Regions from separate parts of the Kitasatospora sp. NPDC059408 genome, predicted to be linked through region 4. Evidence: riboswitches for the same ligand, from Rfam matches in the RefSeq annotation. Region 4 holds a riboswitch; each other region holds the start of a gene.

Region 1 (6,867 bases), on a different contig from region 4:
ACGCCCTCATCACCAACAGCCAGTTCCAGTGGGACGTCGTCGGGAAGTACCTCTTCGACTCCTCGATCACGCACGGCCTCGGCGTCACGCTCGAACTGACCTTCCTGTCGATGGCGATCGGCATCGCCGGCGGCATCACGCTGGCGATCATGCGCCTGTCGCCGAACCCGGTGCTCTCCAGCACGGCGTGGTTCTACATCTGGGTCTTCCGCGGCACCCCGGTGCTGGTCCAGCTGCTGTTCTGGAACTTCCTGGGCTCGCTCTGGGCCAACATCTCCATCGGCATCCCGTTCGGCCCGGCCTTCTGGTCCGAGCCGACCAACCAGGCGATCCCGCTGTTCGTCGCGGCGCTGCTGGGCCTCGGCCTCAACGAGGCCGCGTACATGGCCGAGATCGTCCGCGGCGGCATCCAGTCCGTGCCGCTCGGCCAGACCGAGGCCGCGCACGCGCTGGGCATGAGCCAGTTCAAGACCATGCGGCGGATCATCCTGCCGCAGGCGATGCGCGTGATCATCCCGCCGACCGGCAACGAGACCATCTCGATGCTGAAGACCACCTCGCTGGTCTCGGCGATCTCGCTGGAGGAGCTGCTCCGGGCCGGCCAGAACATCTACTCGCGCACCTTCCAGACCATTCCGCTGCTGCTCGTCGTCAGCATCTGGTACCTGCTGATGACCTCGATCCTCACCGTGGGCCAGTACTACGTCGAGCGGCACTACGCCCGCGGCGCCAACCGTGCGCTCCCGCCGACCCCGCTGCAGCGGCTGCGGCGGCTGTTCGCCGGCAAGCCCGTCCCGCGGGCCGAGAACGACGTGGTCCCGGGCATCGAGGGAGGCGGTCACGTATGACCGATCTGACCAAGCCCACCGACTCCCGGCCCGTGCCGATGGTCGAGGCGCAGGGCGTGCGCAAGTCCTACGGCCTCGTGGAGGTGCTCAAGGGCATCGACCTGGAGGTCCGCAAGGGCGAGGTGTTCGTCCTCGTCGGCCCCTCCGGGTCCGGCAAGTCGACCTTCCTGCGGTGCATCAACCACCTGGAGAAGATCAACGGCGGCTTCCTCTCGGTCGACGGCGAACTGGTCGGCTACCGGATGAAGGGCGACCGGCTCCACGAGCTGAAGGAGAGCGAGGTCGCGCAGAAGCGCCGGGACATCGGCATGGTGTTCCAGCACTTCAACCTGTTCCCGCACATGACCGCGCTCGAGAACGTCATGGAGGCGCCGGTCCAGGTCAAGGGCGAGTCCAAGGCCGAGGCGCGCGAGCGCGGCATGGCCCTGCTGGAGCGGGTCGGCCTGTCCGACAAGGCGAAGAGCTACCCGTCGCAGCTGTCCGGCGGCCAGCAGCAGCGCGTCGCGATCGCCCGCGCGCTGGCCATGAAGCCCAAGCTGATGCTCTTCGACGAGCCCACCTCGGCGCTCGACCCGGAGCTCGTCGGCGAGGTGCTGGACGTCATGCGCGGCCTCGCCGAGGAGGGGATGACGATGATCGTCGTCACCCACGAGATGGGCTTCGCCCGCGAGGTCGGCGACGCGCTGGTGTTCATGGACGGCGGCGTGGTCGTCGAGTCCGGCAACCCCCGCGACGTCCTCACCAACCCGCAGCACGAGCGCACCCGGTCCTTCCTCTCGAAGGTCCTCTGAGCGTGCGCTGAGCGAGCAACCCTTGGCGCCCGGCAGGCCGATCCTGCCGGGCGCCGCCGTTTTCCCGATCCGGGTAATAGGCTGGACGCAATCAGCCCGTTACCGAACCACTGGAAGGACCGCCGTGGAGCTCGCCTCCTACGCCGATCTCGCCGTTCGGCTGGTGAACACCGAGGAACCCGAGCGCGGCACCGACACGCTGACCTCGGTGGACGCCGTGCGCGCCCTGTTCTCCGAGTCCTCTCGCGCCGCCGCCCTGGCCGACGAGTCCGACCTGCCCCGCCTGCGGGCGGTGCGGACCAGGCTGCGCGGGGTCTTCGAGGCCGCCGCCGAGGGCGACGAGGTACGTGGCGTCGACCTGCTGAACAGCCTGCTCATGGAGTACCCCGTCAGCCCGCTGGTCTCCGGCCACGACTACCTCGACGACGCCGGCCGGCCGCGCTGGCACCTGCACCTCGCCGACAACTCGCCCACCGCCACCGCGCACTTCAGCGCCGTCGCGTGCATGGGCCTGGCCGTCCACCTCACCGAGCTCGGCGCCGACCGGCTCGGGATCTGCCAGGCCGCGCCGTGCCGCAACGCCTACCTCGACACCTCCACCAACCGCTCCCGGCGCTACTGCTCGGACCGCTGCGCCACGCGCGCCAACGTCGCGGCCTACCGGGCCCGCAAGCGCCAGGAGGCCCAGGACGCGGCGCTCGGACCGCAGCAGCTGCAGGCCTAGGCGCGCATCCGCCAGTGCCGTGGCACTAGAGCTCGGCGTCCACCCAGACGCCGAGGCGGCGGGCCAGCCCCGGGACCCGGACCAGCCCGGGGGTCAGCAGCAGTCGCTCCAGCCGGCGACCGGGCGCCAGCCAGGCCGGGCGCGGGCGCAGCCGCAGCAGCACCCGGCCGAGCACGAGTTCGTCCGGAACGGCGCCGTAGCTGCGGCTGTCGCTGTCGACCGGCCGGTTGTCGGAGAGCAGCCACCAGCCCTTCGCCCGGCGCTCGGCCGCCCGCTTGACCACCAGCAGGTCCTGCTGGAACGGGTGCCGGAAGAGCACGACCGCGCCCGGGCGGATCCGCGCGCCGTACCGGACCAGCAGCTGGTCGCCCTCGCGCAGGGTCGGGACCATCGACGGTCCCGCCACGTCGACCAGCCCGAACGGCACCGTGCCCGCCCGTGCGCCGTCCCCCGGTTGCGTCATCCGCGCCACCACTCCTCCTCCCGGCCGCCGCGTCCCAGTGTGCCGTACGGACCGTCACCTGTCCGATGTCCGGATTACCCCGGTTCCGGATCGGCCTTTTGCCCTAGGCCCACCGCCCGATCGCGAAACCGGGAGGCCGGAAGGGTAGTCTCGGGCGCGGGAAGACGATCTAAGGAAGGACTCCCATGTTCTCTCGTCTGTTTGCACCGCGCGCCACCGCCCACGCCCACTGCGACCTGCCCTGCGGTGTGTACGACCCGGCGCAGGCCCGGATCGAGGCCGAGTCGGTCAAGGCCACCCAGGAGAAGTACCAGGCCAACGAGGACCCGCACTTCCGCGCCCGCGCCATCATCATCAAGGAGCAGCGCGCCGAGGCCGTCAAGCACCACATCTCGGTGCTGTGGAGCGACTACTTCAAGGCCCCGCACTTCGAGAAGTACCCGCAGCTGCACCAGCTGATCAACGACACCCTGAAGGCCGCCTCGGCCACCAAGGCGTCCACGGACCCGGCCACCGGCCAGGCCCTGCTGGACCTGATCGCCGAGGTCGACAAGATCTTCTGGGAGACCAAGCAGGCCTGAGCCTGACGCGTCGCCACGTCGAGAGCCCCCGCCCGGACCACCGGGCGGGGGCTTTCGCGCGTCCGGGCCGTGCGTTCACGTCCGTTCATCTCCGTACACATACCTGTAAGGACCGCATTGCCGTATTGGCTGTTATGCTGCCAAGGCGTCCGAGGGAGAAGTCCGGTGTGAATCCGGCGCTGACCCGCAACGGTGAGCACGCCCCCGGGGCCGTGCCAGCCCGATCGCCCCCGGCCGCTGAACTCCCGACAACTCGCCGAGGACTGCGAGGGGATGGCGCCCGGGCCCGCACCCGGCCGGCGTCGGCCCCGGCACACCCACGGCCCGAGGCAAGGCGCCCGAACAGATCGTGAGAAGGCCACCGGACTCCCGCCGCATACCCGCCGTGCCCCTCGCCGCCGGCCTGGCCGCCGCCCTGCTGCTCTCCCTCGTGTGCGGCGTGGCCCTCGGCTCCGCAGGACTCGGCTGGACGCGCGTCCTGCGGCTGCTCGGCGCCGGACTGACGGGCGGTCGGCTGGAGGCCGAGGAGGCCGCCGCGTACGCGATCGTCTGGGAGATCCGGCTGCCGCGCACCGTCCTGGCCGCCGTGGTCGGCGCCGGGCTCGCCGCCACCGGGGTCGCCGTGCAGGCCCTCGTGCGCAACGCCCTCGCCGACCCGTTCGTCCTCGGCGTCTCCTCCGGCGCCGCCGTCGGCGCCAACGCCGTCCTGCTGCTCGGCGCCTTCGCCTCGCTCGGCGTGTGGGCGATCTCCGCTTCCGCGTTCGGCTCCGCGCTGATCGCCATGGTGCTGGTGTACCTGGCCGCGCGCACCGCCTTCGGACTCACCCCACTGCGCCTCGTGCTCACCGGCACCGCCCTCTCGTACGGCTTCTCCGCGCTGACGGCGCTCATGGTCTTCGCCGCCGCCCGCGGCGAGGCCGCCCGCGACGCCATGATGTGGCTGCTCGGCAGCCTCGGCGGCGCGACCTGGGGCTCGGTGCCGATCGCCGCCGCCACCGTGCTGGCCGGACTCGCCCACCTCGCTTGCGCCGCGGGGCGGCTGGACGCGCTGGCCATGGGCGACGAGACCGCCGCCTCGCTCGGCGTCGACCCCGACCGGCTGCGCCGCGAGCTGTTCGTGGTGACCGCCGCCGTCACCGGCACGGTCGTCGCCGTCAGCGGGGCGATCGGCTTCGTCGGGCTGATGGTCCCGCACCTCGCGCGGATGCTGGTCGGCGCCGGGCACCGCCGGGTGCTGCTGGTCGCGCCGCTCGCCGGGGCGCTGCTGCTGGTCTGGGTGGACATCGTCTCGCGCACCCTGCTCGCCCCGGCCGAACTGCCCGTCGGGGTGGTCACCGCGGTGCTCGGGGTGCCCTGTTTCCTGCTGCTGATGCGCCGTCGCGGCCACGCTCTCGGAGGCCGCTGATGGACCTCGCCCTCGACTCCGTCTCGGTGGAGCTGGCCGGCACCCGGCTCGTCCACGACATCGCCCTGAAGGCCTCCGCCGGACAGGTGGTGGGGCTCGTCGGGCCCAACGGCAGCGGGAAGTCGACGCTGCTGCGCTGCGTCTACCGGGCCCTGCGGCCCGCCGCCGGGGCCGTCCTGGTGGGCGGCGACGACCTGCACGCGCTCGCCCCGCGCGAGGCCGCCCGGCGGGTGGCCGCGCTGCCGCAGGAGCACTCCGCCGAGTTCGACTTCACGGTGGCCGAGGTGGTCGCCATGGGCCGGCTGCCGCACCGGCCGGGCTTCGGCGGACCCTCGGACGGCGACCTCGGGCGCTGCGCGGAGGCGCTGCGCCGGGTCGGCGCCGGGCACCTCGCCGAGCGCGGCTTCCTGGGCCTGTCGGGCGGCGAGAAGCAGCGCGTGCTGATCGCCCGCGCGCTCGTCCAGGAGCCGCGCCTGCTGGTGCTGGACGAGCCCACCAACCACCTCGACATCGGGCACCGGCTGGAGGTCCTGGCGCTCGTCCGCGCGGCCGGGCCGACGGTGCTCACCGCGCTGCACGACCTCAACCTGGCGGCCGGGCACTGCGACCTGCTGTACGTCCTGCGGGCCGGGCGGATCGTCGCCTCCGGGCCGCCCGCCGAGGTGCTCGAACCCGGCGTGCTGGCCGAGGTGTTCGGCGTCCGGGCCACCCCCGTGCGGCACCCGGGGACCGGGGCCGTCCACCTGCTCTTCGACCGGCTCTGACCGGCCGTCACCCCTTTCATCGACCCCGAGGAACCCCCTTGCGCACCAAGGCCGTTGCCGCCACCGTCCTGCTCGCCCTGGGACTCACCGCCTGCGGCGCCGAGATCGCCCCGGGCGGCGGGGCCGCCGACGCGTCCGCCCACTACCCGGTGACCGTCGACAACTGCGGCACGAAGCTCACCTTCCCGCGGAAGCCCGCCCGCACGGTCACCTACGACGTCGGCATCACCGAGCTGATGCTCTCCCTCGGCCTCGCCGACCGGATGGCCGGCTACGTGATGCCCGACGACAAGGGCCGGATCGACCAGGTGGCCTGGAAGGACGGCTACCAGCGGACCGCGTGGCTCTCCAAGGCGCAGATCACCAAGGAGATCGTGCTCGATGCCAAGGCCGACCTCGTCCTGGCCGGCTGGCACTACGGCTACGACGAGGGCCGCGGATTCACCCCGGAGGCGCTCAAGGCCGTCGGCGTCGGCTCGTACGTGCTCACCGAGTCCTGCCGCAGCGGCAAGGGCACCGAGCGCGGTGTGATGTCCCCGCTGGACGCGCTCCACACCGACCTGGCCAACCTCGGCGAGATCTTCGACGTCAAGGACCGGTCCGACAAGCTGATCGCCGACTTCAAGGCGCAGGTCGCCGCCGTCCCGCAGCCCGAGCGCCGGCCGTCCGTCTTCCTGTACGACAGCGGGCAGGACAAGCCGTACACCGCCGGGAAGTTCGCCGCGGCCGACGAGATCATCACGAAGGCCGGCGGGCGCAACGTGATGGGCGACGTCGCCGACTCCTGGATCACCACCGGGTGGGAGAGCGTCGTCCGGCGCGACCCCGAGGTGATCGTCATCAACAACTACGGCGACACCGGCGCGGACGCCAAGCGGGCGTTCCTGAAGTCCTTCCCGCCGCTGGCCGGGGTCTCCGCGATCAGGAACGACCGGATCTTCGTCCTGGACTACGCCGACCTCGTCGAGAGCCCGCGCAACCCGGCCGCGATCACCGCGCTCGCCGTGTACCTGCGCGGCGGGCAGGGCGGCTGACCGGCCCCGCCCCGGCCCCTCCGGCCGGGCGTACGCTCGGAGTACGAACCGACGGACCCCGACCGGAGGAGCGACATCATGACCGCCATGGCGGCGCCGACGGCCTTCGACCCCCGCGCCCTGCGCGAGGGCATCGAACGCAGCGACGCCGGGATCCTGCTCACGCTGTACGCCGAGGACGCGGAACTGCGCGTCGTCGACCACCGGACCCAGCCCAGCCACCCCCTGGTGATGCACGGGCGGGACGAGATCGGGGC
Region 2 (6,867 bases), on a different contig from region 4:
CCCCCGCACGCCGCCGGGTGTTCGTCGACAAGGAGAGCCCCGCGGCCTTCCGTGCCATGCGCGCCACGGCCGACGCGGCGGGCGAGGCCGCCGCGAGGGCCGGGCTGGACCGGCGGCTGGTGGAACTGGTCAACCTGCGCGTGTCCCAGATCAACGGCTGCGCCTACTGCCTCAACGTGCACACCGCGGCGGCCCTGCAGGTCGGCGAGACCACGCAGCGCCTGGGCACCCTCCCGGCCTGGCGCGACACCCAGCTCTTCAGCCCGCAGGAGCGTGCCGCACTCGCCCTCGCCGAGGCGACCACCACCCCGGCGGACGCGGCGCTCCAGGAGGAGGCCTACACCGCAGCGCGCGAGGCGCTGACGGACGAGCAGATCTCCGCGGTGATCTGGGTGGCCATCGCCATCAACGCCTTCAACCGGGTGTCGATCCTGAGCAAGCACCCGGTGCGCCCGGTGGCGGTGCGCTGACGGTGCGGCGGGGGCCTGGCGCGGCTCCCGCAACCCGCGCGGACCTCGGGCGATCCGTGTGCGTGGCAAACCCCAGGCCGGCCCGGCGGGTTGGCGGGTGGCCGCCAGTGGCGGCATGACGCCTGGTCAAGACCAGGTCATGGCGGTCAAAGCCTCGGTCATGGCATGGACACCCGCCTTGTCCACCGGTCCGGGCTTCGCTACCTTTCAGGCGCCGGAGCCATGACGGCTCCCGCAACTCACCCCCTGGCATGTCCTGGACATCCTCAGCTCGGAACGGCCTCCGTCACCCCGTCGGGCCGACGCCCCACGGCCGTACCGAACTTCCGGGCAGCCGTTTGCACGTGCGCGTTTCCCCTCATCCCGGGCCTGCACGCGACCCCGCCGCCTCACATCGGCGTGTCCGCACGCCCGGGGCCGACCCCCATCCGGGAGGGCTCCGTTGCACAAGCTCATCCACACCGCCCTGCGGCACGGCGGACTCCGCGCCACCACCGCGACGCTCGCCGTCGGTGCCGTGGTGGCCGCCGGCCTCGCCGTCGCGGCGCCGGCCGGCGCCACGGCCGCCACCTCCGGCGCGAACGTCAGGCACTCCTGCGCCCAGCCGGCCCAGCGTCACCAGAAGTCCTGCGACGCCCTGGTGCGCACCGACGTGGTGCAGCCGCACGCGTTCTCCCTCAGCGCGGTCTCGCCCGACGTGAACCCGTCCGGCCTCGGGCCGACCGACCTGCAGAGCGCCTACGGCCTGTCGACCAACGGCGGCGCCGGGCAGACCGTCGCCATCGTCGACGCCAACGACGACCCCAACGCCGAGTCCGACCTGGCGACCTACCGCGCGCAGTACGGGCTGCCTGCGTGCACCACCGCCAACGGCTGCTTCAAGAAGATCGACCAGAACGGCGGCACCAACTACCCGGCCGGCGACACCGGTTGGGCGGGCGAGATCTCCCTCGACGTCGACATGGTCTCCGCCGCCGCCCCGAACGCCCACATCCTGCTGGTCGAGGCGAGCTCGGCGAACATGGCCGACCTCGGTGCCGCCGTCAACCAGGCCGTCGCCCAGGGCGCGAAGTTCGTGTCCAACAGCTACGGCGGCCCCGAGGACTCCACCGACACCTCCTCGGACAGCCAGTACTTCAACCACCCCGGCGTCGCCATCACCGTGTCCTCGGGCGACTCCGGCTACGGCACCGAGTACCCGGCGGCCTCCCAGTACGTCACCGCCGTCGGCGGCACCTCGCTGACCCGCGACTCCAGCGCGCGGGGCTGGCACGAGACCGTCTGGGGCTCCAGCTCGGGCGGCAACGGCGCCGGCTCCGGCTGCTCGGCCTACGACCCCAAGCCGAGCTGGCAGAGCGACAGCGGCTGCTCCAACCGGACCGTCGCCGACGTGTCCGCGGTCGCCGACCCGGCCACCGGCGTCGCCGTCTACCAGACCTACGGCGGCAGCGGCTGGGCCGTCTACGGCGGCACCAGCGCCTCGTCGCCGATCATCGCCGCCGTCTACGCCGACGCCGGCACCCCGGGCGCGAGCGACTACCCGTCCCAGTACCCGTACCAGCACACGGGTGCGCTCAACGACGTGACCAGCGGCGCCAACGGCACCTGCTCCCCGTCCTACCTGTGCACCGCGGGCCCCGGCTACGACGGCCCGACCGGCCTCGGCACGCCGAACGGCCCGACCGCCTTCCGGGCCGGCAGCAGCACGGGCAACACCGTGACGGTCACCAACCCGGGCAGCCAGAGCACCACCACGGGCAGCGCCGCCTCCCTGCAGATCCGCGCGACGGACTCCGCCTCCGGCCAGAGCCTGACGTACAGCGCGAGCGGCCTGCCGACCGGGCTGTCCATCGACGCCTCCAGCGGCCTGATCAGCGGCACGGCGTCGACGGCGGGCACGTACAACGTGACGGTGACGGCGAAGGACGCCACCAACGCCTCCGGTTCGACGAGCTTCACCTGGGCCGTGTCCGCCCCGGGCGGCGGTTGCACCGGTGCGGGCCAGCTGCTCGGCAACCCGGGCTTCGAGACGGGTAGCGCCTCGCCCTGGACCGCGACCGCCGGCGTGATCGACAACTCCGCGAGCGAGGCCGCCCGCTCCGGCTCCTGGAAGGCGTGGCTCGACGGCTACGGCAGCAGCCACACCGACACCCTGAGCCAGACCGTCACGATCCCGGCCGGCTGCAAGGCGTCGCTCGGCTTCTGGCTGCACATCGACACCGCCGAGACCGGCACCACGGCCTACGACAAGCTCACCGTCCAGGCCAACTCCACCACCCTGGCCACCTTCTCCAACGTCAACGCGGCCAACGGCTACACCCTGCACACCTACGACCTCTCCTCCTTCGCCGGGCAGAGCGTCACCATCAAGTTCACCGGCACCGAGGACGCCTCGCTCCAGACCAGCTTCGTGATCGACGACACGGCCCTCAACGCCTCCTGACCGACCGAGCACCACAGGTACGACAGGTACGACCGATAGGACAGATAGGACCGGTGGGGCCGCGGCCGACTGCGGCCCCACCGGCACGTCCGCGGTGGCGCCGAATCCCGACGTCGTCTCCTGACGTCGTCTCAGCATCCGGACGAATGGCCGAATCCCCGACGAAGCGACCGCGGATAGGCCGTAGGCTGGCCGTGCAGCTGGTTCGCCCCGTCCGCCAGGCGGGGCGTCGCAAGAGGGAACCCGGTGACGCCATTCAACTGGCCAGTCCGGGACTGCCCCGCAGCGGTGAGTGGGAACGACCGCCGTCATACGCACTGGGCCCGGGCCGGGTCTGGGAAGCGACGGCCAGTAGGTGACCGCCCTTCAAGGGCCGGCCGTGCCCGCGAGTCCGAAGACCTGCCCGCTGCCCGCGTGCGACCGTTCGCGCGCGGCCATCCGGTGACCTCGAGGGCGGGTCGGCGACCACACCAGGCGGAGCTGCCCGCGCAGCGGTTCGCCCGGTGCGTCATCCCTTCGCGTCCTCGTCCCGTCGCCGGGTGCTTGAGAGACAGACTCGCGAAGGAGAGTCCCTTGACCACGAAGTCCGCAGCCGCGGCGACCCTCGCCACCGCGTACGGCTACCCCCGCCAGGGCCGGGGCCGGGAGCTCAAGAAGGCGATCGAGGGGTACTGGAAGGGCGCCGTCACCGCCGAGACGCTGCTCGCCACCGCCGCCGACCTGCGCCGGGGAAACTGGCAGCAGCTCGCCGACTCCGGCATCGAGGAGATCCCGACCGGGGACTTCTCGCTCTACGACCACGTGCTGGACACCACCGTCGCGGTCGGCGCCATCCCGTCCCGCCACCGCGACGCCGTCGATGCCGACCCGCTGGACGGGTACTTCGCCATGGCGCGCGGCACCCAGGACGTCGCTCCGCTGGAGATGACCAAGTGGTTCGACACCAACTACCACTACCTGGTACCCGAGTTGGGACCGGGCACGGCCTTCGCCGCCAATCCGGCCAAGGCGGTCGGCGAGCTGCGGGAGGCCCTCGCGCTCGGTCACGCCGCCCGCCCGGTGCTGGTCGGGCCGGTCACCTACCTGCTGCTGGCCAAGCCCGCCCCCGGCGTCGACGACGACTTCCGGCCGATCACCCTCCTCGACCGGCTGCTGCCCGTCTACGCGGAGCTGCTCGCCGCTCTGAAGGCCGCCGGCGCCGAGTGGGTGCAGCTGGACGAGCCCGCGCTCGTCCAGGACCGCACCCCCGCCGAGCTCAACGCCGCCACCCGCGCCTACCGCGAGCTGGGTGCGCTGGCCGACCGTCCGAAGCTGCTGGTCGCGAGCTACTTCGACCGTCTGGGCGAGGCGCTCCCGGTCCTCGCCAAGGCCCCGGTCGAGGGCCTGGCGCTGGACTTCACGGGACCTGCCGCCGCCAACCTGGACGACCTCGCCGCCGCCGGCGGGCTGCCGGGCAAGCGGCTGGTGGCCGGCGTGATCGACGGGCGCAACATCTGGATCAACGACCTGGAGCAGTCGCTCGCCACCCTGGCCACCCTGCTCGGGCTCGCCGACCGGATCGACGTCGCGCCGTCCTGCTCCCTCCTGCACGTGCCGATCGACGCCTCCGCCGAACGCGACGTCGACCCGCAGATCCTGCGCTGGCTCGCCTTCGCCAAGCAGAAGGCCGCGGAGGCGGCGCTGCTGGCCCGCGGCCTGCGCGAGGGCACCGCGGCGATCACCGCCGATCTCGCCGCCAACCGCGCCGACCTCGCCTCCCGGGCCGGCTCGCCGATCACCCGGGACCCGGCCGTCCGCGCCCGCTCCGCCGCCGTCACCCTCGACGACACCCGCCGCGCCCAGGCCTACCCGCAGCGCGCCGAGGCCCAGCGCGCCCGCCTCGGCCTGCCCCTGCTGCCGACCACCACCATCGGCTCCTTCCCGCAGACCACCGAACTGCGCCTCGCGCGCGCCGACCTGAGCGCGGGACGGATCGACGCCGCCGCCTACCGGGAGCGCATGGAGGCGGAGGTCCGCGAGGTCATCGCCTACCAGGAGAAGGCGGGCCTCGACGTCCTCGTCCACGGCGAGCCCGAGCGCAACGACATGGTCCAGTACTTCGCCGAGCAGCTCACCGGCTACCTCGCCACCCGGCACGGCTGGGTGCAGTCCTACGGCACCCGCTACGTCCGCCCGCCGGTCCTGGCCGGGGACATCTCCCGCCCGCACCCGATGACCGTCGGCTGGTTCCGCTACGCGCAAGGCCTGACGGACCGCCCGGTCAAGGGCATGCTGACCGGCCCGGTCACCATGCTCGCCTGGTCCTTCGTGCGCGACGACCAGCCGCTCGCCGAGACCGCCCGCCAGGTCGCCCTCGCCCTGCGCGACGAGGTCACCGACCTGGAGGCCGCCGGTGCGGCCGTCGTCCAGGTCGACGAGCCGGCCCTGCGCGAGACCCTCCCGCTGCGGGCCGCCGGCCGTCCGGCCTACCTGGACTGGGCGACGGAGTCCTTCCGCGTCGCCACTTCCGGGGTCCGCGCCGACACCCAGATCCACACCCACATGTGCTACGCCGAGTTCGGTGCGATCATGACGGCGATCGACGAGCTCGACGCGGACGTCATCTCCCTGGAGGCGACGCGCTCGCACATGGAGGTGGCCGGGGAACTGGCCGGGGCGGGCTACCCGCGCGAGGTCGGTCCGGGGGTGTGGGACATCCACTCCCCGCGCGTGCCGAGCACCGAGGAGGCCGTGGCGCTGCTGCGCGCGGGCCTCGCGGCGATCCCGGCCGAGCGCCTGTGGGTCAACCCCGACTGCGGCCTGAAGACCCGCGGCTGGGCGGAGACCCGCGCCTCCCTCGACAGCCTGGTCGCTGCCGCCCGCCACCTGCGCGAGGAACTGGCGGGCTGATCCGACCCCCTTCCCCGGGGACAGCACAAGGCCCCGCCGGTGTCCGGCCCTCCGCGACAGAGGCCTGGACACCGGCGGGGCCCGCTCGGTCACACCCCGCGGTGCGGGTGGAACCCCTGCCCGGTCTTTCGGCCGAGCAGGCCCGCCTCGACCATGCGGGAGAGCAGGGGCGGGGGTGCGAAGAGCGGCTCCTTGTACTCGTCGTACATCGACCGAGCGATCGCCTCGACGGTGTCGAGGCCGATGAGGTCGGCGAGTCGGAGCGGACCCATCGGGTGGGCGCAGCCGTGGACCATGCCGGCGTCGATGTCCTCGGGGGTGGCGTGGCCGGCTTCGGCCATCCGGATCGCGGACAGCAGGTAGGGCACGAGCAGGGCGTTGACGACGAAGCCGGCGCGGTCGCGGGAGTGGACGACGTGTTTGCCGAGGACGTCGCGCGCGAAGGCCTCGGCGCGGGCCAGGACGGGTGGGGAGGTGTGCAGGGAGGAGACGAGCTCGACGAGGGGCATCACCGGGGCCGGGTTGAAGAAGTGCAGCCCGAGGACGTGCGAGGCGCGGCCGGTGGTGTTGCCGAGGCGGGTGGCCGGGATGGACGAGGTGTTGGTGGCGAGGACCGCGTCGTCGTCGGCGAGGACCTTGTCGAGCGCGGTGAGCACGTCCGTCTTGACGCGTTCGTCCTCGATGACGGCCTCGACGACGAGCTGGCGGTCGGCGAGCGCTTCGAGGTCGTCGGCGAACAGCAGGTGGGCCCAGGTGTCCTCGCGGTCGGTCGGGCTGATCCGGCCGCGGTCGACGGCGCGGTGCAGGGAGCGGTCGATGCGGCCGCGGGCGGCCCGGAGGGCGGCCGGGTCCCTCTCGCAGACGATGGTGTCCAGGCCGGCGCGGGCGAAGACCTCGGCGATGCCGGAGCCCATCTGCCGAGTCCGCCCGCTACGACATCGAGCACCTCGCCGACCACTTCGGCGTCGGCTACGAGACGGTCTGCCACCGCCTCAGCACCCTGCAGCGCTCCGGCCTGCGCGGGGTGCCGTTCTCGTTCGTGCGGGTCGACCGCGCCGGGAACGT
Region 3 (6,867 bases), on a different contig from region 4:
GCCCTTGACGGCGGTCATCCGCTGCCGGGCGGCCATCGAGCCGGAGGCGTCGACGACGAACAGCACCAGGTTGGACTCGCGGCCCTTGCGCACCTGCTCGCGGAAGTCGTCCTTGCGCAGCACGAGCGCGGCGCCGGAGCGCCCGCGCGCCACCTGGTGCGGCGCGGCCGCCTGGAGGGTGGCGGTCAGGTGCAGGCGGCTGAGGGCGCCCTGGGGGCGTCGCGCGCGGACGGTGTACCCGCTGTCGGTCTCGGCGGGGGAGCGGCGGCCCTGCGCGCCGTGGCCGGTGCCGCGCACGGCGAACAGCCGGGTGCGGTACGGGTCGCCGGCCGCGACCGGCGCCGACTCCCGCGCGGGGGCGGGGTGCTGGGCCGGGACGGGCTGCTGCTCGGGGAGGTCCGGGGCGGCGGCGTCGGAGGCGGCGGCCTCCGGGGCCTGCGGACCGCTCTCGGGCTCGGGCGCGCCGCCGCCGTCCGGGCCGGGGCCGCCGTCGTCGCCGGGGCCGGGGCCGTCCGGGTCGTCGCCGTCACCGTCACCGTCGGTCCCGGGGGAGTCCTCCGGGGAGTCCTCGGGCTGCGCGTGCTCCTCCAGCGTCCGGTCCAGCTGCTCCTCGTCCAGTCCGGGCGCGTCGAACGGGTTGCGGCGGCGCCGGTGCGGCAGCGCGAGCTGGGCGGCCTTGCGGACGTCCTCCTCCAGCACCTCCGCGCGCCCGTCCCACGCGGCCAGCGCGACGGCCGTCCGCGCCATGACGATGTCGGCGCGCAGCCCGTCCACCTCGAACGCGGCGCACACGGCGGTGATCTGCCGGAGCGCCACGTCGGTGAGCTCGACCTTGGGCAGCAACTCCCGTGCGGCGGTGATCCGTTCGGCGAGCGCCCGCTCCTCGCCGGCGAACCGCGCCGCGAAGCCGGCCGGGTCCGCGTCGTAGGCGAGCCGCCGCCGGACGACCTCGGCGCGCTCGGCCGGGTCGCGCGTCGCGGCGATCTCCACGGTCAGGCCGAAGCGGTCGAGCAGCTGCGGCCGCAGCTCGCCCTCCTCCGGGTTCATCGTGCCGACCAGCAGGAACCGGGCCGCGTGCCGCACCGAGACGCCCTCGCGCTCGACGTAGGAGCGGCCCATCGCGGCGGCGTCCAGCAGCAGGTCGACGACGTGGTCCTGGAGCAGGTTCACCTCGTCGATGTAGAGCACCCCGCGGTGCGCCTTGGCGAGCAGTCCGGGCTCGTACGCCTTGACGCCCTCGGCGAGCGCGCGCTCCAGGTCGAGCGAGCCGACGATCCGGTCCTCGGCCACGCCGACCGGCAACTCGACCAGCTGGGAAGGCCGTTCGCTGCTCCCCGAGGAGGCGTGCGGTCCGTCCGGGCACTGCGGGTCGGGCGCGGCCGGGTCGCAGGAGAAGCGGCAGTCGTCGACGGTGGCGATGGACGGCAGCAGGCCGGCCAGCGCGCGGACCATCGTCGACTTGGCGGTGCCCTTCTCGCCGCGCACCAGCACGCCGCCCACGGCAGGGGAGACCGCGTTCAGCAGCAGTCCGAGCCGCAGGTCGGTCATCCCGACGACCGCGGTGAACGGGTAGCGGACGTCACTCATGCGTTGCCAGCCTCCTCAGGCGCACCGGGCGGCAGGAACGGCAGCGTTCCGGCCGCCGGCACCCCGCCCTCGATCAGCTTCCACAGCGCGTCGGTGTCCGCGTGCTCCTCGATCAGGTCCCCCAGACGGTCCAGCCGGGCCTCGCGCGCCTCGGCGAACGAGGTGTCCGGCGCCGGGACGAACGCGCGGCCCGCCAACGCGGCCACCTCGCGCAGGAACTCCCGGCGGAACCCGTCGTTCTCCAGCGCGCCGTGCCAGGTCGTGCCCCACACCGAGCCCACCCGGCACCCGTCCAGGAAGGGCTCCCCGCCGTCCACGGCGACCACCCCGTGGTGGATCTCGTAGCCCTCGACGCGGTGCCCGTAGGCCTCGCCGACCGGCCGGGCGAGCACCTTCTCCACGCCGAACCGCACGCGCGTCGGCAGCAGGCCGAGCGCGTCGACGGCACCGGCCTTGGACTCGACGTCGTCGACGATCGAGCCCGCCAGCATCTGGTAGCCGCCGCACACCCCGAGGACCGGCAGCCCGGCCGCCGCCCGCGCCCGCAGCGCCGGCTCCAGCCCGCGCTCGCGCAGCCAGGCGAGGTCGGCCACGGTGGCCCGGGTGCCGGGCAGCACGACGAGGTCGGCGTCGGCGAGCTCCTCCGGCCGGGTCGCCCAGCGGACGAGCACGCCGGGCTCCTGCGCCAGCGCGTCCAGGTCGGTGAAGTTCGACAGCCGGGGGAAGCGCACCACGGCCACCCGCAGCACGTCCGCCCCGAGCGGCCCGCGCCCGTCGACCCGGTCCACTACCGTCGACAGGTCCAGCGAGTCCTCGGCGTCCAGCCACAGCCCCGGCAGCATCGGCAGGGTGCCGAGCACCGGACGGCCGGTCAGGCCGTGCAGCATCTCCAGACCGGGCGCCAGCAGCCGGGCGTCCCCGCGGAACTTGTTGACGAACCAGCCGGCCACGTGCCGCTGGTCCTCCTCGGACAGCAGCGCCAGCGTCCCGTACATCGCCGCGAACACGCCGCCCCGGTCGATGTCGCCGACCACCACGACGGGCAGCCGGGCGGCCGTCGCCAGGCCCATGTTGGCGATGTCCCGGTCGCGCAGGTTGATCTCGGCGGGCGAGCCCGCGCCCTCGCACACCACCACGTCGTAGCGGCGGCGCAGGTCCGCCAGGCACTCCAGGGCGCGCTCCAGCAGGACGGGCTTGCGCTCGCGGTAGTCCAGCGCGCCCACCTCGGCGACCGGCCTGCCGAGCAGCACCACCTGGCTGCGGCCGTCCGCGCCGGGCTTGAGCAACACCGGGTTCATCGCCGCCTCCGGCTCCACCCGGGCGGCCTGGGCCTGCATCGCCTGGGCCCGGCCGATCTCGGCGCCGTCGGCCGTCACGAACGAGTTCAGCGACATGTTCTGCGCCTTGAACGGCGCCACCCGGACGCCCCGGCGGGCCAGCCACCGGCAGATGCCCGCCGTGACGACGCTCTTGCCCGCGTCCGAGGTCGTCCCCGCGACCAGCAGCGCGTTGGTCATGCCCTTCCCCTCCTCAGCAGCGATCGCAGCAGGACGTGCCCCGCGACCGTCGTACCCAGCGCCAGCGCGCCCACCCGCCGCGACAGCGCGCAGGCCCGCTCGATGTCGTCCACCGTCACCGGCCGCAGCTCCGCGCCCAGCACCGGCCGGTGCTCGACGCGCTCGCCGTACCGCAGCGTGCCGCCCAGCCGCACGCCCACGGCGCCCGCGAACGCCGACTCGGCCTGCCCCGCGTTCGGGCTCGGATGCGCCGAACCGTCCCGCCGCCACACCCGCCAGGCCGTCCGCGGCTGCGGCGCGGCGGCCACCGTCAGCAGCGCCGTCAGCCGGGCGCCAGGCCAGCCCGCCACGTCGTCCAGCCGGGCCGAGGCCCAGCCGAACCGGGCGTGGCGCGGCGAGCGGTGACCCACCATCGCGTCCAGCGTGTTGACGGCGCGGAAGGCCAGCAGACCGGGCGTGCCGGCGAGGGCGCCCCAGGCCAGCGCGTTCACGACGGCGTCCGCGGTGTTCTCGGCCACCGACTCCACGACGGCGCGGGCGATCTGCTGCCCGTCCAGCGCGCTCGGGTCGCGCCCGCACAGGTGCGGCAGCCGCTCCCGGGCGGCGGGCAGGTCGCCCGCGGCCAGCGCCCGGCCGATCGTGCGCGCCTCCCAGGTCAGCGAGGTGCCGCCGAGCACCGTCCAGGTCGCGGCGGCGGCCAGCGCGGCCCGCCCCAGCGGCCGGCGGCCGGCCGTCCGCTCCAGCGCCACCGCGCCCGCCGCGACGGCGCCCACGCAGAGCGCCGTGTACACGGCCCCGGTGGCCCGGTCGTCGCGCCACATCCGGCGCTCCAGACGGGTCGCCGCACCGCCGAAGACGGCCACCGGGTGGCCGCGGCGCGGATCGGCGTAGCGGGCGTCCGCCAGGTAGCCCGCGACGGCGCCGACCGCGAAGGCGGCGGCGCGGGTCAGCGGGCGCACGACGGAGGGGGACAGGGGAGGGCTCGGCGGGTCGGGGCAGCCTGCATCGCGTGCGAGTCCTCACTCAGGGTCCGCGCCCTGGATCGACGTACCGGGGGCGAGAGTCTCCTGGCTTCCGGGTCGAACGCACCCCCGGAGCCTTCCGGCAGTACGTCAGCGAAGACTGACGGTCCGCCGTGGCGTCGTTCCGGCCGTGCTCCCCGGTGACAGTGGCGGGACCGCGCCGGACTCGCACCGGCTTCCTCTGCATGCCTCCGTTTGGCCCTGGGATCCCATCACGCGGCCGAACCGGGAGTCAACCGAGGTCACGGAGGGGTTGGTCACACGAGGGAGGCCCGGCGCGCGCCCCCGAACGCCCCCGTCACTACCTCCGAGTACTGCCGCCGCAGGGGCATGACATCCTGTGTGATCCTCCAGCGGTCCGCGCGCGCCCTCCCCGGCGCTTCGTGCGTTCGGCGGCTGGGGGCCCGTTCGTACCGGCCCTAGCGTTCGTTCACATGCGACGAAGACAGCCTCCGCCCGCCCTGCCCCCGGTGCCGTTCTCGCCCGCCGCGGCCCGCGCCCACCGCGCCGGGCTCGGCCTGACCCCCGAACAGGTCGCCGGCGGCATGGCCGCGCACGGCGTCCGGCTGCTGCCCACGCACGTCATCGCCTGGGAGAGCGGCGAGCTGCGCCCCACCGAGGAGGAGTTCATCGCCCTCGCCCGCGCCCTGTGGTGCCCGCCCGCGCAGCTCATGGGCACCCGCCCGGCCCGCCTGCGCGACCACCGCGTGGCCCGCGAACTGAGCCAGGACACCGCCGCCCGTCGCATCGGCGTCGCCCTGCGCGTCTACCAGGAGGCCGAACTCACCGGGACGTGGGACGGCGACGAGGAGCGGACGCACGCGCTCGCCCAGGTGCTCGGACTGCGGCTCACCGAACTCGTCGAGGTGACCGGCCGCGGCGCCGAGCTCGACCAGCGGCTGCGCAGGTGCGTGGACGGCCGCTGGCAGCCCCACCTGCGGGCGGTCGCGCGGCTCGTGCCGGTCCACGAGGACGACCTCGCGACCGTCCTGACGGCCCTGCACCAGGAGCACCAGGTGTCCTCCCCGCACTGGGGCGCCGCGACGCCCACCCTGCCCCCGCGCGACCGGCCCCTGGCCCCGCGCTTCTGGGAACTCCTCGGCCGCCTCCACACGGAGATCCCGGTCTGACCCGTCCCGGCCGCCCCGTCCCCGGCTCCCACCCCCACCCCCACCCCGTCCCCGGCTCCGGTTCGGCCTCCCGCCTCCCCGCCCTCCGCAGGAGCCGCCACCCCCACCCCGTCCCCCGTCCAGCCCATCCCACTGGCCCCCGCCCCCACCCGCCAGTGAACTTGTCCCCAGCAGACTCACAGAGCGGGGAGCGATATGCGTTGGGGAACCGCAGCCGCCGTGGCGGCAGCCGCCGTCGGCACCGGGGTCGCCGTGCTGGTCGTCGGCCGGCGGGCGTCCGAGCGGCTCGTGCGGCCGGAGACCGTCGTGCTGGAGTCCGGCCCCGTCCTGGTGCAGAGCCTCGCCGCCGGCCGGATCACCTTCAACCGGACGCCCGCGGCCCTCCACCCCGGCCGCTGGGCGCTGGAGTGGGACGGCGACGGCCACGCCGTCGTCGACGACATCCTGCACAGCGACGAACAGGGCGTCACCCGCCGCCTGGTCCGCGCCGACCGGGGCACCCTGACGCCCGGCACCGAGGTCCGCTTCACCCCGCGCGTGCACCTCGGCGACCCGACGACCTCCCTCGGCCTCCCGTTCACCGAGACCGCCGTCGCCGGCGAGCTGGGCGCGATGCCCGCCTGGCGCCTCGACGGCAAGCGCGGCACCTGGGTGGTCCTCGTGCACGGTCCCGGCGCCGACCGCGCCCAGACGCTCCCCGTGCTGCCCGTCCTCCAGCGCCTGGCGCTGCCCGCCCTCGCCGTCACCTACCGCGGCGACCAGGGCGCCCCCGCCTCGCCGGACGGGCTCGGCCACTTCGGCGAGAGCGAGTGGCGCGACGTGGAGTCGGCCGTGCGGCTCGCCCTCGACAGCGGCGCCGGCCGGGTGATCCTCTACGGCTGGTCGGTGGGCGCCACGATGTGCCTGCACGCCGCGGCCCGTTCGGCCTGGGCGGGGGCGATCGCCGGGATCGTCCTGGACTCGCCGGTGCTCGACCTGCCCGCCACCGCCCGCCGCGACGCGGTCCGGGCCGGCTACTCCAGGCCGGTCGCCGAGCTCGGCGCGCTGGCCGCGGAGGGCCGCACCGGGGTCGACCTGGCCGACTTCGCGCGCCTCGCCGAGGGCGCCGACCTGCGCGTGCCGACCCTCGTCCTGCACAGCCCGGACGACCCGATCGCGCCGTTCCGCGCCGCCCGGCACCTCGCCACGGCCCGTCCCGACGTCGTCAGCCTCCGGGCCTTCCCGGGTGCGGACCACACCGCCCTCTGGAACTCCGACCCCGCGCACTACTCGGAACTCCTCCGGCGCTGGCTCACCCCCCTCCTCTGATCCGGACCGGCTGCCGTTAATCCGGGGCATTCCGGCCGGTCATTCCCCGGTCCGGTCCCCGCCTCCTCCGTTCTTGCAATTCCCCCCACCCGTCATCGCGCGCCACCCGGGAACCGGAAGCCGATTCCGCCGGAACGGGAAGTCGGCGCGGTCGATTTCCGCCACCGGTCCCGCGCTCGCCGACCTGGCCGATCCGCATCCACCCGGAGCACTCCCGGCGGGCGTGCCCGGTGCGCGCATTCCCGCCTCCATCCGTCGGCGACACCGCGAGAGTCGGCCATTCGCCCCTCGCCGCAGCCCTTT
Region 4 (6,867 bases):
CGACGAGCGTGTCCTCGATCCGGACCCCGCCCTTGCCCGGGATGTGTACCCCCGGACCGACGGTGACCGGTACGCGGCTGTCCAGTTTACCCATGTCCGCCGGACCGAGGCGCGGCGCCTCCCGCATCTCCAGCCCGATGCCGTGGCCCACCGGGTGCGGGGAGGCCTCGGAGTGGCCGGCCGCGTCCAGGATCTGCCGCGCCGCCCGGTCGGGTACGCACTGCTCCACGCCGGGTCCGAGCGCCTCCCGCCCGGCCCGCTGCGCCCGGAACACCAGCCGGTGCAGCTCCACCTGCCAGGGCGCGGGGGCGGCGCCGATCACGAAGGTCCGGGCGGTCGACACGCCGTACCCGCGGTACTGGGCGCCGAGCACCACGGTCAGGAAGTCGCCCTCCTCGACCCGGCGGTCGGTCGGCTGGTGGGCGGGCTGGCCGGAGTGGCTGCCGGTGCCGACCGAGACCGGGAAGGCCGCCCGGTCGGCACCGTGGTCGATCATCCGGCGCTCCAGCTCCATCGCCAGGTGCCGCTCGGTGCGGCCGACCAGGATCGACTCCAGCAGCTCGCCGAGCGCCTGGTCGGCGATCTCGGCGGCGATCCGCAGGTCGGCGATCTCGTGCTCGTCCTTGATCACCCGCAGCCGTTCGACGACCTGCCCCAGCTCGGCCAGCCGGACCCCCTCGGCCAGGCTCGCCACCGCGCGGTGGCGCAGGACGGTGAGGTCGTGCTCCTCCACCGCCATGGCGTGCACCCGCAGCCGGGAGGCCTCGGCCGCGGCCGCCAGCGCGGTGTCCGCCCCGGCCGGCACCGGGACCTGGGTGACGTCGGCGGCGATCAGGTGCTCCCCGGTGTCGTCCGGCGGCAGGTCGTCCGGCAGCGTCAGCAGCACCCGTTCCCTGGTGAGCAGCAGGGTCGCGCCGCAGGGGGCGCAGCCGGTCAGGTACCGCACGTTGGCCGGCCGGGTGATCAGCGCCGCATCGGCCCCGGCCGCACTGCAGTGCTCCCGCAGCCGCTCCCGCCGACCCGCGTACGCATCAGACATGCGTCGAGCCTACGAAGCCCGCCCCCGATCCGCCCGCCGAGAACCCCCGACGGGGGCGCGACCTTTACCTACCCGCGCCCCCGGCGGCGCCGTCACCCCCCTTCCGGATCGATGAGCCCCCTCCGGTAGGCGGGCACGAGGTGCTGCGGGACGAGCAGTTCCCGCCCGTTCACCGTGATCGGGACGAGTTTCGGCGCGCTCGCCTTCCACTGGGCCCGGCGGTGCCGCGTGTTGCTGCGGGACGTCTTGCGCTTGGGTACGGCCATCAGGGTCTCCTATCGGGTGGTGTACGGGAGCAGGGCCATCTCGCGGGCGTTCTTGATCGCCCGGGCCATCGCCCGCTGCTGCCGGACGGTCAGCCGGCTGACCCTGCGGCTGCGGATCTTGCCGCGGTCGGAGACGAACTTCCGCAGGAGATCGGTGTCCTTGTAGTCGATGTACTCGATACCGGCTGTGACCAGCGGGTTGGGCTTGGGCCTCGGCGGGTTGAGTCGTTTACGCACAGTGATGATCCTCAGGCGACGGGGTCGAGCAGGTCGTGGAAGGCGTCGGGCAGCGCCTTCCAGCCGGATTCGCCGGCGGCGAGTTCGGCGTCGGTGAGCAGGCAGGAGTCGAGGAGGTGGGTGATCCCGTCCGTGTCCAGGCCCTCGGCCGTGAAGCTGAGCTGCTGCACGCGGTCACCGTGGGCCGGGTGCCAGTCGAGGGCGGCGGCGGCCCGGCGCGCGGGCGGGTAGAGGTCCCAGGCCGCGTCGGGCAGCGCGGAGAGCCACGGCCCGCACTCCTCCACCGCGAGGTTCGCCCCGGCCGCGTCCCACGCGAGCTCCCTCCTTGCCTGCCAGCGGGCAGGAGGGGCCCATGGTCGGGCCGGTTGGCCAGCCAGAAGCGGCCGCGGCTGCGCTGGGCCGCCGGGACGAGGGGCAGCAGGTCCTACCGCAGGGCGCAGCACGGGCAGTCGTTGAGCAGCGGTACGTCGGCCGGGTCGAACTCGCCGCCCGCGTCGCGCAGTCGGCGGTGGACGACGCCCCGGGAGGCGTCCCGCAGGTCGTGGTGGAGGACCACGGCGTCGACCGCGCCGCGCGCCAACTCCTCGACGGCACTGCGGCGGTGGTCGGCGTGCAGCCCGGCGACGACCACGACGGGCAGCCTGGTCCCGTCCGCGCCGCTCACCAGCCGGCCTTGCGGACGCCGGGCAGGTGGCCCGCGTGGGCGAGGGTGCGCAGATTGATCCGGGAGAGGCCGAAGGCGCCGACGTAACCGCGCGGGCGGCCGTCGACGGCGTCGCGGTTGCGGATCCGGGTGGCGCTGGCGTCGCGCGGCTGGCGGGCGAGTTCGGCCTGGGCGGCGGCGCGCTCGGCGGGGGCGGTGCCGGGCTGGGCGATGATCCGCTTGAGCTCGGCGCGGCGCCCCGCGTAGCGGGCGACGGTCTCGCGCCGCCGTTCGTTCTTGGCGATCTTGCTCTGCTTCGCCATCAGACCTTCTCCCCCCGGGCCCGGATCCGGGCGACGGCGGCCTCGACCCCGATCGCGTCGATCGTGCGGATCCCCTTGGCGCTGAGCGTGAGCCGGACGTACCGGCCCTCGCCCGGCAGCCAGTAGCGCTTGCGCTGGATGTTGGGGTCGAAGCGCCGCGGGGTGCGGCGGTGCGAGTGCGAGATCGCGTTGCCGAAGCCCGGCCGGCGGCCGGTGAGCTGGCAGTGGGCGGACATGGGGGCTCCCAAAACGGTCCGGGAATGGGCGGGACGGAGGTCACGTTACACCAGATGAAAATGACATCCATTTCGGTGTACGGTTCCAACCCGGCCCCGAAGCGCCGCACCACCCGACCCCTCCGGAGGACCTCATGGCCCGCAGCGAACTGCGCCCCGTCATCAAGCTCCGCTCCACCGCCGGCACCGGCTACACGTACGTGACCCGCAAGAACCGCCGGAACGACCCGGACCGGATGGTGCTGCGCAAGTACGACCCGGTCGCGCGCGAGCACGTCGACTTCCGCGAAGAGCGCTGACCGAAGAGCGCCGGAACGAAGAACGTCGAACGAAGAGCGCTGATCCCCCGCCGAGGAGGCACCCCCCATGAAGCCCGGAATCCACCCCGCCTACCGGCCCGTCGTCTTCCGCGACAAGGTCGGCGGCCTCTCCTTCCTCACCCGCTCGACGGTCACCAGCGACCGCACGGTCGAGTGGGAGGACGGCAACACCTACCCCGTCATCGACGTCGAGATCTCCTCGGCGAGCCACCCCTTCTACACCGGCCAGTCCCGCGTGCTCGACACCGCGGGCCGCGTCGAGCGTTTCCGCCAGCGCTACGGCGACCGGCACAGCTGACCCGGCGCAGCCGGCCCGGAACGCGCGCGACGGCGCCTCCCCACCGTGGGGAGGCGCCGTCGCGGCAGGCGTGCGGCAGGCGTGCGGCAGGCGTGCTCAGGAGCGTTCGGCGCCCCAGCGCTTCTCGACCCCGGCCAGCTTCCAGTACGCGATCGCCGCGGCCCAGACGACGACGAACAGCCCGGCGATCGCGTAGCCGACGTTGTCGAGCGAGATGTCCGCGATCCAGCCGGTGACCGGATCGGTCAGGTCCAGCTTCTCGTGCAGCACGCCGACCAGCTCGATCGTGCCGATGATGAACGCCACCGCGATCGACAGACCGGTGATCGTCAGGTTGTAGTACACCTTGCGCACCGGGTTGGAGAACGCCCACTGGTACGCGAAGTTCATGAACGTCCCGTCCAGCGTGTCGAACAGGCTCATCCCCGCCGCGAACAGCAGCGGCAGGCAGACGATCGCGTACCAGGGCAGCCCGGCGGCCGCGCCCGAACCGGCCATCACCATCAGGGTCACCTCGGTCGCGGTGTCGAAGCCGAGGCCGAGCACCATGCCCACCGGGAACATCTGGCCGGGCCGGGTGATCGAGCGGGTCGCCCGGTTCAGCACCCGGGCCATGAAGCCGCGCGAGTTCAGGTGCTGCTCCAGCTCGGCCTCGTCGTACTGCCCGGCGCGCATCGCCCGGAACACCTTCAGGATGCCGAGCAGCGCCGCCAGGTTGAGCGCGCCGATCAGGTAGAGGAACGCGCCGGAGGCCGTCGTGCCGACCATGCCGAGCCACTGGTGGGTGGTCGACTCGTCGTCCATCAGCGTGTTCGCCAGCTGCGCGCCGCCCGCGACCAGGGCGGCCATGACGACCACCATCGACGAGTGCCCGAGGGCGAACCAGAAGCCCACCGAGACCGGCCGCTTGCCGTCGGCCATCAGCTTGCGGGTGGTGTTGTCGATCACCGCGATGTGGTCGGCGTCGAACGCGTGCCGCATGCCGAGCGTGTACGCCGTGATGCCGAGGCCCACCCCGAAGACCTGGGTGCCGACGGCGTAGTTGTGCGGCGCCACCAGGAAGACGAGGGTCCCGAACGCCACGACGTGCATGGCCAGGATCACCCCCATCAGCCCGGCGGTGCGGACGGTGTCCTCTCTCCTCCACCGGAAGGTGGGCAGCACGGCGGGCGCGGCCTCGGGGGCGGCGGTTTCGGGCAGGGTCATCTTCGGATCACGCTCCAGCACCTCGTGGAAAGACGTTCGTGAGATGCCGTGGCCGGTCTCCTGGCTGACGGGGCTCCCGTACCCGCCTTCCCAGGCGCGCGAAGCGCCCAGTGGCGTCTGGGTACGGGCGGACTCCCCCGATCACAGTGGCGAGGGCCGCTCCGGAATGGGACCCCTGAGGGTCCGTCACCGGTCTTCCCGAGCACCACGGCGGGGAACACCGTAGGGGTCCCGGGCCGACCCTTGCAAGGCTGCGCACCTACGCAGGTGTCCAGGATCACAGGTCGTGAGCTGCCAGAATGTCCGCATGCATCTCGTACCGGCCGACCGCGCGGGCCACCGCACCATCGACGGACACCGGGTCTGCGAGGCCATCGCCGCGATCGGCGACGCCGCGCACGTCCGCTCGTGGTCCGAGCGGTTCTCCCTGCTCGCCGACCCCGGGCGGCTCGCGATCCTGCTCGCCCTGCACCGCGCCGGACCGCTCGCCGTCACCGACCTCGCCGTCGCCACCGGCATGCGCGACCCGGCCGTCTCGCAGGCCCTGCGGCTGCTGCGGACGGCCGGCGTGGTCACCGGGGACAAGGACGGACGCGTCGTGCGCTACCGGCTCGTCGACGAGAGCATGCGCCCCCTCCTCGACGAGTGCGCCGCGGCCGACCACGAGGAGCCCGCCGCCGCGGCGGGCTGACCTCCCGGGCCTGAATCACCGCGGGGAGCCGACCCGATGAGTACGATCATGGCGTGCCGACCCACCCCCACGCCTGGCCCGCCGACCGCTGGAACACCCGGCCGGTCAGGGCGCGCGTGCTGGCGGTCGCCCGCACCCTCACCTCCGCCACCCGGGTCCTCGACGTCCTCACCCTCCTGAACCGCGACGGCATCGAGCGCTACGCCACCGTCAACCCCGGCTCCGCCTTCGCCGACGGCCTCGACGACTACCTGCGCGGCCTGCCCGGCATCACCCTGCTGGACTGGGAGGAGGCCGTCCGGCACCGCTTCGACCTGGCCGTCGCCTGCGCCGTCCACTCCTCGATGCACCGCCTCGACGCCCGGCTCGTCGTCCTCCCGCACGGCGCCGGCTACAACCGCCTGGTGACCGAGTCCACCGGCGACACCGTCAGCGCAGCCGGCCTCTCCCGCAACGAACTTACCCACCACGGCCGGGTCTTCGTCGACGTCCTCGGCCTCTCCCACCCGGAACAGCTCGACCGGCTGCGGGTCTCCTGCCCCGAGGCGCTGGACGTCGCCCAGGTCGTCGGCGACCCGTGCTTCGACCGCATGCTCCGCAGCCTGCGCCTGCGCGACTCCTACCGGGCCGCCCTCGGCGCCGTCGACGGCCGGCGGCTCGTCGTCGTCAACTCCACCTGGAGCGAGCACTCGTTATTCGGCCGCCGCCCCGACCTGCCCCGGCGCCTCGTCCGCCGGCTCCCCGCCGACGAGTACGCGGTCGCCGTCGTCCTCCACCCCAACATCTGGAACCGGCACGACCCCGAGGCCCTGCTCGACGACGCCCGGCGGATGGGCCTGCGCCTCGTCCCGCCCCACCAGGGCTGGCAGGCCGCCCTCGTCGCCGCCGACTGCCTGATCGGCGACCACGGCTCGGTGTCCGTCTACGGCGCCGCCCTGGAACGCCCCACCCTGCTCGTCGCCACCGGCGCCGCCGAACTCGACCCGCACTCCCCCAGCCACGCCTTCGGCCAGGCCGCCCCCGCGCTCGACCCGGACGGCGACCTCGCCGCCCAGCTCGAACAGGCCCTGCAGAAGCAGGACCCGGCCGCCCTGCGCCCGATCACCGACCGCTCCCTCGCCCGCCGCGGCCGCTCCGCCGAGGTGCTGCGCCCACTGCTCTACTCCTTCCTGGACGGACTGGACGAACCGGACGACGAACCGCTCCTGCCGCCCTACCCCAAGCCGGTCCCCCGCCCCGGCACCCCCGAAGGCCCGACGGCCTACGACGTCGAGGCCGCGAGCGAGGGCACCGAGGTCAGCCTGCGGCGCTACCCCTTCGACCCCGGCGACCACACTCCGCGCGGCTTCCACGCCCTCACCGACGAACACCCGGGCGACGCCCTGCGCTACACCGCCGAGGTCCTCGCCCGGACCGAGACGCGCGCCGAACTCCCCGCCGGACGCTGGCTCGCCGACACCGCCGCCGCGCTCCCCGGCCTCGCCGTCGCGGTGGCCGCCCTCGGCCCGGCCCGCCACCTCGTCCGGCTGCGCACCGGCCTGCTGCTGGAAGCCTGCGCCGAACGGACCTGGGGCAGCGCCGAACCCCGCCTCGACCCGCTGCTCCTCG

Evidence for each region. Region 4 has a riboswitch for cobalamin ahead of ACFXDE_RS34665 (HoxN/HupN/NixA family nickel/cobalt transporter). Riboswitches for the same ligand answer to the same signal wherever they lie in the genome.
Region 1: another riboswitch for cobalamin. It lies ahead of ACFXDE_RS21945 (FecCD family ABC transporter permease); the one in region 4 lies ahead of ACFXDE_RS34665 (HoxN/HupN/NixA family nickel/cobalt transporter).
Region 2: another riboswitch for cobalamin. It lies ahead of metE (5-methyltetrahydropteroyltriglutamate--homocysteine S-methyltransferase); the one in region 4 lies ahead of ACFXDE_RS34665 (HoxN/HupN/NixA family nickel/cobalt transporter).
Region 3: another riboswitch for cobalamin. It lies ahead of ACFXDE_RS21365 (cobalamin biosynthesis protein); the one in region 4 lies ahead of ACFXDE_RS34665 (HoxN/HupN/NixA family nickel/cobalt transporter).

The regions. Positions count from the first base shown of each region.
Region 1 is NZ_JBHYWI010000032.1:20,197-27,063, forward strand. It holds gene ACFXDE_RS21920 (amino acid ABC transporter permease) at 1-848, shown strand, start outside; gene ACFXDE_RS21925 (amino acid ABC transporter ATP-binding protein) at 887-1,639, shown strand; gene ACFXDE_RS21930 (CGNR zinc finger domain-containing protein) at 1,764-2,363, shown strand; gene sodX (nickel-type superoxide dismutase maturation protease) at 2,389-2,826, opposite strand; gene sodN (superoxide dismutase, Ni) at 3,012-3,407, shown strand; cobalamin riboswitch at 3,520-3,658, shown strand; gene ACFXDE_RS21945 (FecCD family ABC transporter permease) at 3,754-4,812, shown strand; gene ACFXDE_RS21950 (ABC transporter ATP-binding protein) at 4,812-5,576, shown strand; gene ACFXDE_RS21955 (ABC transporter substrate-binding protein) at 5,615-6,610, shown strand; gene ACFXDE_RS21960 (nuclear transport factor 2 family protein) at 6,689-6,867, shown strand, end outside.
Region 2 is NZ_JBHYWI010000003.1:216,934-223,800, forward strand. It holds gene ACFXDE_RS04620 (carboxymuconolactone decarboxylase family protein) at 57-470, shown strand; gene ACFXDE_RS04625 (putative Ig domain-containing protein) at 913-2,913, shown strand; cobalamin riboswitch at 3,098-3,335, shown strand; gene metE (5-methyltetrahydropteroyltriglutamate--homocysteine S-methyltransferase) at 3,487-5,802, shown strand; gene ACFXDE_RS04635 (3-hydroxybutyryl-CoA dehydrogenase) at 5,892-6,716, opposite strand; partial or broken gene ACFXDE_RS04640 (short-chain fatty acyl-CoA regulator family protein) at 6,716-6,867, shown strand, end outside.
Region 3 is NZ_JBHYWI010000030.1:68,411-75,277, forward strand. It holds gene ACFXDE_RS21355 (putative cobaltochelatase) at 1-1,587, opposite strand, end outside; gene ACFXDE_RS21360 (cobyric acid synthase) at 1,584-3,104, opposite strand; gene ACFXDE_RS21365 (cobalamin biosynthesis protein) at 3,101-4,063, opposite strand; cobalamin riboswitch at 4,165-4,309, opposite strand; gene ACFXDE_RS21370 (helix-turn-helix domain-containing protein) at 4,561-5,256, shown strand; gene ACFXDE_RS21375 (alpha/beta hydrolase family protein) at 5,476-6,564, shown strand.
Region 4 is NZ_JBHYWI010000075.1:18,867-25,733, forward strand. It holds gene ACFXDE_RS34625 (M24 family metallopeptidase) at 1-1,039, opposite strand, end outside; gene rpmF (50S ribosomal protein L32) at 1,132-1,305, opposite strand; gene rpsR (30S ribosomal protein S18) at 1,315-1,548, opposite strand; partial or broken gene ACFXDE_RS34640 (hypothetical protein) at 1,554-2,206, opposite strand; gene rpsN (30S ribosomal protein S14) at 2,203-2,508, opposite strand; gene rpmB (50S ribosomal protein L28) at 2,508-2,744, opposite strand; gene rpmG (50S ribosomal protein L33) at 2,879-3,043, shown strand; gene ACFXDE_RS34660 (type B 50S ribosomal protein L31) at 3,111-3,362, shown strand; gene ACFXDE_RS34665 (HoxN/HupN/NixA family nickel/cobalt transporter) at 3,459-4,568, opposite strand; cobalamin riboswitch at 4,601-4,793, opposite strand; gene ACFXDE_RS34670 (ArsR/SmtB family transcription factor) at 4,876-5,259, shown strand; gene ACFXDE_RS34675 (hypothetical protein) at 5,313-6,867, shown strand, end outside.